Regions from separate parts of the Paenibacillus sp. EKM212P genome, predicted to be linked through region 2. Evidence: a T-box and tRNA genes for the amino acid it is inferred to sense, from the RefSeq annotation. Region 2 holds a T-box; the other holds one or more tRNA genes.

Region 1 (5,017 bases), on a different contig from region 2:
CATTAAACCGCTTATTTTGCATAAATAGAAAAACAGTGTACGGAAAACCCTTTTATCTTTTGAATAAAATCCAGCATCCTGCTGTAATTGTTGAAACCGGATTTATAAGTAACGAACAGGACAGAGCTATGCTTTCCGAGGATCGTGGTCAAAAAAGCATTGCCGAAGCTATTGCCGAAGGCATTATTGCGCATCTGACGGCATGGTAGTGTTGGTGGCTGGGTCTCCCGTCCATCCCCATACAGCTCGTACCAAATCGCTAATACCCACAAATTTGGCGTGCTCCTTTAGCTTGGGAACCGACGAATGAAGAGCGGAGGATGTGTGCATACCAGACACGCCAACGTGCCCAATCGTTACGCAGGTGTTGTGCTCATCCAGCCATTTAACCACTTTTGTAAGTTGCCGATTCACATGGGCGAGGTTATGGACATCATCCAGAAAAACATCATTTCGTACTGGTGGCATTCCCTTTTTAGCGGCAAGCTCAGGGACCACTGACCGATAATTAGTACGGCTATCGACAAAAAATAGTCCATGCTCCTTACAAACATCAAGAACAATGGACATAATGCGCTTATTAGAAGTGACCTTGGAACCCATGTGGTTGTTCATCCCTATCGCAAAAGGAACATCCTTAATGGCTGCTGTCACCTTCGCACGTACTTCTTCATCCGTCATATTAGCCTTAATTGCTCCAGGCCCAAGCCATTCGGGCTTCCCTTGCTTTGGCTCCATTGGAAGATGGACGATGACATCATGACCGCGCTTATGCGCTTCCATAGCGTCCTGCTTGGTTGTAGGCAGGAAGGGCATCACAGCAACGGTAATCTTAACGGGTAAATTTAAAATTTGCTCAGTTCCTTTCATATGGTTTCCCAGATCGTCAATAATGACAGCAACCATCTTTTGCGGATCGTCCTGTTTGTCTATTGCTTCTGCAACACCAGTACTACAGACCATCAATAACATGCATACCGAAATACAGAGTACTACGGTTCTTCGCATTTTGGAGCTTGAATGGAATACAGGTACATAAGCTGGCTCTTTCCGAGCGCGAGATTCCTTTAAAGCCTTTTTTATTATATTTCTCATGTGCAGCTTCCGTCGTGTACTCATTGCGGGTCAGCCTCCTTCTCTGTCCCTTCATTGTGTGAGTAACGTCGTCTAAATATGTATAAGGCAGATTCATGGAATACTCCCTGATCTGCCTTATCGTGCGTAGAAACGTATAATAAAGCCGCTTACCAGTTCTTATCAATAAATTCATCACGACCTGATTGGGCCCGATCTTCCTTATAGTGCTTCACGTTTTTCTTGTGGTAATCCTGATGATAATCCTCTGCAGGATAAAAAATCGAAGCAGGAAGAATCTCCGTTACAATTGGCTTATCAAAGGGTCCACTTTGTGCCAACTGCTCCTTGGACTGTTGTGCAAGCTCACGTTGCTGCTCTGTATGATAAAAAATTGCGGGTTTATACTGTGTACCCCGGTCCTGAAATTGACCTTCCCCGTCGGTAGGATCTGTTTGCGGCCAATATAATTCGAGCAGCTTTTCATAAGGAAACAGCTCAGGTTCAAAAGTAATCTGCACCACCTCGTAGTGACCTGTAGTTCCTGTTTTAACCTGCTCGTAGGTCGGATCAGGAATCGTTCCTCCAGTGTATCCTGACACAATGCCATGAATGCCCGGCTGCTCTTCAAACGGAGTCACCATACACCAGAAGCATCCACCTGCAAAAGTCGCTTTCTCCATCTTACATCCAACCTTTCAATAACTTCATCATAAAGTGCGTTATTTTCTATCATATCTTAAAAGATAACCTTATAAAAGAATTGTTTATGAACTTGAGGAATTCGCAAAAATTCCACCTAAAAGAAATCAAGTAATTTGTCAGAATCCTTTATGGAAATCCATAGTTTGCGGGAAGACAAGAAACGTGTTCAGCTTAAACTATGAGCAAATCCCCGGAAATATAAGAAAAAGGCCTCTAAAACTGCTACGAGAGCAATTTTATAGACCTTTTCTAATAGATGCGGTCGAGAGGACTCGAACCTCCACGGGGGGTTAGCCCACACGGACCTGAACCGTGCGCGTCTGCCAATTCCGCCACGACCGCATATAAGTTGTCGTTTATCCTCGAAAGATCAATCTTTCTTAGCGACAAGATAGATCATACCATGCTCATATCAAGATGTCAAACCTTTTATATTTGTTAATTTCCTCTTGATAAAAAAGGAATAATAAACTAAAACAAGAACATAAGTTCTCAGGAACGAAGGTTCCTTTTCTTCATTCGGTTATGAATTATCATCACATTTTCCTAAGGCGGTGAATGGTAATGATCTCTTCAGATACTACTCAGCATGAATGGTCTCTTGTGAAAAGTTATCTGCTCCTTACCTTTATTCAAAAAGTATTTGAGCGGGACAGCCTAATTCTTGAAGAAAGCGGTATGCTGAAAACCCCTGATCTTTATGTCGAAATGGTTAATGCAGGTGTAGATCGTACCGGGATCCTGCTGTCTGAAATAAAACATGAATTTAATAAATATCACATTCATGTTCTGGACATACAACAAAACCACTCCGGCGTTCACGCCACCTATATAAGTAAAGGCAATAAAGAGCAGTTCAGTATGGCAATGCCAGCGTTCCGCAAAGAAATGTATGAACGGATGCGAGCATGTCTCGGGCTCTCAACCTCTATGCCCCATACAGCTGCCCTTCCTTTACTAGAGAAACATCGCCCCGAATTACCAAACAATTCAACATCCAAACCTCTACGCATCGTTGAACGAAGTTTGGTTACATCCTCTTTGGCTTATAAGCGTAAAACGTCTCGCCCTGCTGCTTTTGCCGCAAGCAGAAGAGCATAATCCCCGCACAACCAATACGCAAAAGAAAAAAGCTTCCGCAGACACCAACTGTGCTCGGAAGCTCCTTTCCATATTCATCATATATCCAAATCGATCTATAACCGCTATGACGAAGTATAAGCTCATCAATTAATGATTCGCCTTATTGCAACGCCTTCTGTACACGCGTTACCCCTTGGCTTAGAGCATGTCCTCCACCTACTGCTGCGGCTACAGCAATGGTCTCCATAATTTCCTGATCACTGGCTCCTTTGGACCGCGCCTCGTCCACGTGATAAAACGTGCATACTTCATTGTTGGCAAATAAGCCAATGCCTAGCGCAATCAGTTGCTTGGTTTTCTCATCTAGGCTGCCGGCTTGAAAGCACTCTCCGGTAAAGCGATGATATGCATGAACTACCTCGGGCAACCGATCTTCCAAATGGCTGATTTGATCCTTGTATGCATGTACTTTTTCGTCCATAACCGTCATTGACACAGCACGTCCTCTCTGTTGGATTTTCCTTCATTACTGTGTCCGATTTAGAGTTTCTGTATGCCTAATGAATCACCCAGTTATTTTTATCCAACACTCATTTGAGAACCCATTCCTAATCCAGATCTATCGGATTGTAACGCGGCTCGCTGAATGACTGGTATGTATAGCTGCGATCCAATTTGACCACACGTCGATTCTGGCGACGAATAAGCACCTGTTCCTCATCCCATGCCAGTACAATGCCCACAACATCGTTGGACTCCAATCCATCGCGTACGACACGCACCTTTTCACCGGAGAGTCGATAAGCATCCAATTCTTCGTCCATAATCATCCTTGTCCCCTCCTTATTCACTTTTTTAACATAACGATCATGGTTCTATATACATGAAAAAAGTTTAAAAAGAGACCTAAACGAATCATTTAGGTCTCTTCTCTCTTACTACTTATATGGATTGCCAACATAGCGACAAATTATCCCGACTGATTCACACTGTGATCATGTTCTTTTGTATCGTTCTTCTCATACCAGAAGTCCAGCACTTGTGCAGACAACACTCGCTGATCTACATACTCCACTTGGTGAGCAGTAAATTCTTCTTTCCAAGAGAAGGACAATTCTTCGCATAGGTTAACCAACGTCAACAACTCAGACCAGGCCACATAGCGTTTATACCAAAAAAACTGAGGATGTTCAATCATATAGGGATACAAATCGTCGAATTCCGTATGCTTACAATCCAAGGCACGCTCAAAGTGTACTTTAGCCGCTGCCAGTTTTTCCAGAAAAAACTGTTCGGTCAATTGTTCTTTCCCCATGTTGCTGCCTCCTCTCCAAAACCTTATCTATATTATAAGCGAAATTGAAGCTCATGCAAAGGTTATTATTAGAAATAAGGATCAGGAGTTTTGAATTGTTACTATTCAGCAAACTCAATCTTGCCGTCAGCTAACGACGAAATTTTGACCAATGACTCTACACGAATACCCTGCTCACGGATGGTTCTCGCTCCGGCCTGAAAGCTTTTTTCCACCGCGACACCAAATCCAACCAACTCCGCTCCAGAGCGTTGAATGATTTTAACCATACCTCGCGCCGCATCACCATTAGCAATAATATCATCAATGAACAGAACACGGTCATCTTCGTGAATAAATTGACGAGACAGCATAATATCCGTAACAATACCTTTTGTAAACGAAGGTACACGTTCACACAGCGCGTCTGGATCAGCTAATAGGGTCTTTTTACGACGAGCAAATACCAACGGTACACCCAATTCCAATGCTGTCGCAAACCCGATGGCAATGCCTGAGGACTCCACGGTCACTACTCTGGTAATCTTCTCTTCCCGGAAACGTGCTGCAAACTCTCGTCCCATTGCCATTGTCAGTTCTGGATCAACCTGGTGATTAAGCAAACCATCCAGCTTCAGCACCTGATCTGATGCAATCACGCCTTCATTTAAAATTCGTTTCTTTAATACTTCCATTACATGACCTCCCACGGCAATCCTATGCGGTAAAAGTACCATACTTCACCCGCCGCTTTCAAGCTATAGCTACTTTCCATGCGGTCATGTGACATTTTTTTTACGCTTGTTCCAGAACCATGCGGTGATTCCTCCCACAACGATTATAAGAATAACGACCAGCCCT
Region 2 (5,017 bases):
AGCCCAAAGCAACCGTGAAACGGCAGCGGAAAGTGATGTTCTGTTTATCTGTGTGAAGCCGCTGGAATCAAAAGCCGTAACGGATGAAATACGCGACGTCATTACAGAAGAGCAAATCGTCGTATCTATCACAAGCCCGGTGCAGATTCGTATTTTGGAACATGCACTGAAAGCCAAAGTATCCAAAATTATTCCAAGTATCACCCACCAAGTGGGCAGCGGAGCCTCACTGTGCATCCATGGAAGCCGGATTACAGAGGAGGATCGCACCCTTCTGGAAGAGCTTATGTCCCACATCAGCAGGCCGATTCGGGTTAAAGAATCTTATACTCGGATCACGTCGGATTTTTCGAGTTGTGGTCCTGCTTTCTTGGCCTTTTTTATGGACCAGTGGATTCAAGCCGCAGTTCAAGCTACAGGTATAGACCGTACGGAGCTATGCGCCCTGGCCGGTGAAATGATCATCGGCACTGGAAAGCTGCTCACGGAAGGCGGGATGACACCAGCCGAGTTACAGGCCAGAGTGGCGGTTCCGGGAGGTATTACCGCCGAAGCTCTCGCATTGTTGGACATCAGCCTGCATAGCGTCTTTCCCGAGCTAATACAGGCCACGCACAACAAGTATGAAGAGGACATGCAAAAGGTAGATGTCTCCTTCGGCTTAAAGCCGATTAACCGGCAACAATATTAACCAGTTTACCTGGAACAGCAATTACCTTGCGGATCGTTTTGCCGGCCAGTGCCTGCTGAACATTGTCCAACGACACAGCGAATGCCTCCATCGCTTTAGCATCAAGGTCCTTGGCAATCGTTGCACGCTGTACGATTTTACCATTTACTTGCACAACAATTTCCACTTCGGCGTCCACCGTCCATGCTTCATCATAAGCAGGCCAAGCCGCGTAGGTAATGCTATCATTGTGCCCCAGCAGCTGCCACAATTCCTCAGCCAGATGGGGTGCAAGCGGCGACAGCATTTGCACGAAGTTTTCCATTGCTGCACGCGGCAGAAGGTCTGCTTTGTATGCATCGTTGGTGAAGATCATCAGCTGGCTGATCGCTGTATTGAAACGCAGCGCATCCAGATCTTCGGTTACTTTTTTCAGCGTTTTATGCCAAGTACGATTGAACTCATCGCTACCGCCGTCATTTGTAATTTTATCGTTCAGGCTACCATCCTCGGAAACAAACAGGCGCCATACGCGGGACAGAAAACGATGTGCTCCCTCTACCCCATTCTCATTCCATGGCTTGGTCGCTTCCAGCGGCCCCATAAACATCTCATAAATACGCAGCGTATCGGCGCCAAACGTATTGACAATATCATCAGGATTAATGACATTACCGCGTGATTTACTCATTTTTTCATTGTTGTTGCCTAAAATCATACCCTGGTTGACCAGCTTATAAAAAGGCTCTTTCGTTTCCACTACGCCGATATCATACAGTACCTTATGCCAGAAACGGGCATACAGCAAGTGAAGAACCGCATGTTCCGCTCCGCCAATATACAAATCAACAGGCATCCATTCACGCTGTTTTTCTTTGGATACAAGCTCTTTGTCATTTTTCGGATCAATAAAGCGCAGGTAATACCAACAACTTCCTGCCCATTGCGGCATTGTATTCGTCTCGCGGCGTGCTTTCATACCTGTCTCAGGATCAATGGTTTCCACCCAATCTGTTGCGTTCGCCAGCGGGGATTCACCTGTACCTGAAGGCTTGATATTGTCCATCTCCGGCAGTACGAGCGGAAGTTGGTCCTCAGGAACCGTTTTGATCGTTCCATCCTCCAGATGAATTACCGGAATCGGCTCGCCCCAATAGCGTTGACGGCTGAACAGCCAGTCACGCAGGCGGTAGGTGACTTTGCCGTGTCCTTTGCCCTCGGCTTCCAGCCATTCAATCATCTTCGGAATCGCTTCCTCGTTGGTAAGTCCATTCAGCGGGCCTGAATTGACATGCGGTCCATCCTCAGTATATGGCTCATTAGCCACATCTCCACCTTGGACAACCTCAATGATATTCAATCCGAATTGCTTGGCAAATTCCCAGTCACGCGCATCGTGAGCAGGTACAGCCATAATCGCTCCAGTTCCGTAGCCTGCCAGTACATAGTCAGCAATCCAGATCGGCAGCTTTTCGCCGTTCACCGGGTTCACTGCATAAGCTCCTGTGAATACGCCTGTTTTATCCTTGGCCAGATCCGTACGCTCCAGATCGCTTTTACGAGCAGCTTGTTCACGGTACTGTTGTACAGCATCCTTTTGCTCAGGCGTAGTGATAATATCCACCAATTCCTGCTCTGGTGCCAGCACACAGTAGCTTGCGCCGAACAGTGTATCTGGGCGGGTTGTAAATACTGTGAGTTGCTCGTCATAGCCTTCAATTGGAAAACGAACCTCAGCCCCGGTAGACTTACCGATCCAGTTCCGCTGCATATCCTTAATACTCTCAGACCAATCCAGTTCCTCCAGATCATCCAGCAGACGATCCGCGTATTCCGTAATTTTCAGCATCCATTGACGCATTGGTTTACGGACGACCGGATGACCGCCACGCTCACTCTTACCGTCAATAACTTCTTCATTCGCCAGCACTGTTCCCAGCGCTGGGCACCAGTTCACGGGTACTTCAGCTACATATGCAAGGCCGCGCTTGTACAGCTGGATGAAGATCCACTGTGTCCATTTGTAATAATCAGGGTCCGTCGTGCTGATTTCACGATCCCAGTCGTAGGAGAAGCCGAGCGATTTGATTTGACGGCGGAAGTTATTTACGTTTTTCACCGTAATTTCGCGTGGGTGCTCCCCTGTATCCAGCGCATGCTGCTCGGCAGGCAGACCGAAGGCGTCCCAACCCATCGGATGCAATACGTTGTAGCCGCGCATTCTTTTATAACGTGAAACAATATCCGTAGCTGTGTAGCCCTCTGGGTGGCCTACATGCAGGCCGGCTCCAGATGGGTACGGAAACATATCCAAAGCATAAAACTTCGGTTTGCCCGGCTCTTCCCCGGTGCGGAACGTCTTGTTCTCATCCCAATATTTCTGCCATTTTGGTTCAATACTTTGCGGTTGATAGCCGTGCTTCGGCTGTGTGTCTGTCATTGTCTTTTCCTCCTCAAACGGTATGCAACAAAAAAACCTCTGCATCCCGTAGCGTGTCAGCGCTAGGGACGAGAGGTTATATTCCCGTGGTACCACCCTAGTTAGCAGAAAGCGTTCTTCGCGTTCTACTCCCTTTGCACCTGATAACGGAGGTGATCCGATGCGGGTTAATAACAGGATACAAGCACCTGTAAAGGCGTTCCTGCGTTGGACGCATATCTCCGAGGCGAGTTCACTTTGCGCTGTCAACCGGCTTGCACCACCCGCCGGCTCTCTATATGTCCAGACAAAGCTACTATTCCTCATCAGCGATTGTTTAACCGTTAATAATGGCACTATTATATTGAAAACCGCGAAAAAAGTCAAATAAGGACTATCTTTGGTGTTAAAGACCCTCTTCATACTAATTGTTCATGACACATGCATACGAATGTTTTATAATAACTTCGAATTAAATTGATGCAAATTGAGTTGAGTTGAGATAAGAAAGGTGAGCTGAGACATGGCACAGATTAAAATTTTCGGAATAAAAGAAGCTCTAAATCCAATCAAAAAGCAGCTTTCAGAGGTGATTCATTCTGCTGTGGTGGATGCATTCAAATACCCTCCAGACAAGAGGTTTCATCGTTTTTTCCCTATGGATCAGGAAGACTTTATATATGCCGATGGTCGCTCTGAGGCGTACACCATTATTGAAATCAGTATCTTTGAAGGCAGAACGACAGAAGCTAAGAAGCAGCTCATCCAGCTGTTATTCCAACGAATTATGGACCATTTTGGCATTGCTCCACAGGATCTTGAGATTACTATATTTGAAACGCCCAAACAGAACTGGGGTATTCGGGGTGTACCGGGTGATGAGCTTCAGTTGAACTATAAAGTGAATATATGAGTGCAAAAAGACGCCCTTCATGTCATCATGAAAAGCGTCTTTCTTTTCCTAAATTTGCTCAATGAGTCTTCACTATTTTACAGCAACATAAAACAGTCTCGCCGCGTCATCTTCTGCTTCTACCCATTCAAAATCCGCATATACCTTCACATCACGAAAACCTGCTTTGGACAATTCTGCTTTCATCCAGTCTGGATCATAGGCACGCTGTACATGAATTTCCTCGAAACGCTGATACAGATCGCGTCCTTCATGTTCTGCTTTCGCAAAGATACTAAGATGATGCTCAATTTCACAACGGGGAGTGTCCAACGCACATGTCCAGATATATGAGATAGAGCGATCATCCAGTACGAATGGCTGCTCTTCATCATAACGTAAAAACGTCTGCGGATGATGCACATCGAACAAGAAGGTTCCGCCAGGCTTCAGTCCAGCATGAGTTCTACGAAAAGTAGAAATTATATCTTCTTCCTCCAACAAGTAATTCAGACAATCGCAAAAAGAAATTACAGAATCCACAGGCTCGGGTAAAATCCATTCTCTCATATCCTGCTGTATCCAGCGAACGCTTCCCTCACGAAACAATCGCTGTCCCTGGGGAGTGGTTTCCATTTTGCGACGGGCTACTGCCAGCATGTCAGAGGATAAGTCGATTCCAGACACTTCGAAGCCCGAGTTAACTAGGGGAATCGTAATCGAACCCGTTCCACAGCCCAGTTCGGCCACCGTATGCGGCATACCGTACTGATCCCAAGCCTGCCGTGCAAAGCGTAACCAGTCCGGGTACGGCATGTCCTGCATCAGCTCATCATACACATAGGCAAACTTCCGGTAAGAAGCCATTTTTTATTCCCCATTCCCGTCCTTCGGTTTCGGCATTTTCTCCACCAGGTAGGTCCAGTTTTCCTTTTGTGTAACCATTCCTTCCTTCATCAGCTTGCCCATCGCACGCTTGAAGGCGGATTTACTGATACCAAACCGTTGCTTGATAATATCCGGCGGCGTTGCGTCG

What was found. A T-box is a leader RNA that pairs with one kind of tRNA and senses whether it is charged. The one in region 2 lies ahead of leuS (leucine--tRNA ligase), so its partner is inferred to be a tRNA-Leu.
Region 1: it encodes a tRNA-Leu, which carries the amino acid that the T-box ahead of leuS (leucine--tRNA ligase) is inferred to sense. The anticodon was not compared.

Annotation. Positions count from the first base shown of each region.
Region 1 is NZ_JAAMNR010000001.1:477,431-482,447, forward strand. It holds gene G9G54_RS02205 (N-acetylmuramoyl-L-alanine amidase) at 1-209, shown strand, start outside; gene G9G54_RS02210 (divergent polysaccharide deacetylase family protein) at 184-1,119, opposite strand; gene msrA (peptide-methionine (S)-S-oxide reductase MsrA) at 1,245-1,757, opposite strand; tRNA gene G9G54_RS02220 (tRNA-Leu) at 2,037-2,121, opposite strand; gene G9G54_RS02225 (hypothetical protein) at 2,344-2,880, shown strand; gene G9G54_RS02230 (carboxymuconolactone decarboxylase family protein) at 3,023-3,352, opposite strand; gene G9G54_RS02235 (hypothetical protein) at 3,471-3,692, opposite strand; gene G9G54_RS02240 (hypothetical protein) at 3,833-4,177, opposite strand; gene G9G54_RS02245 (xanthine phosphoribosyltransferase) at 4,279-4,851, opposite strand; gene G9G54_RS02250 (DedA family protein) at 4,936-5,017, opposite strand, start outside.
Region 2 is NZ_JAAMNR010000004.1:196,174-201,190, forward strand. It holds gene comER (late competence protein ComER) at 1-691, shown strand, start outside; gene leuS (leucine--tRNA ligase) at 672-3,110, opposite strand; T-box leader at 3,172-3,428, opposite strand; gene G9G54_RS13385 (tautomerase family protein) at 3,613-4,002, shown strand; gene G9G54_RS13390 (class I SAM-dependent DNA methyltransferase) at 4,075-4,848, opposite strand; gene G9G54_RS13395 (CvfB family protein) at 4,852-5,017, opposite strand, start outside.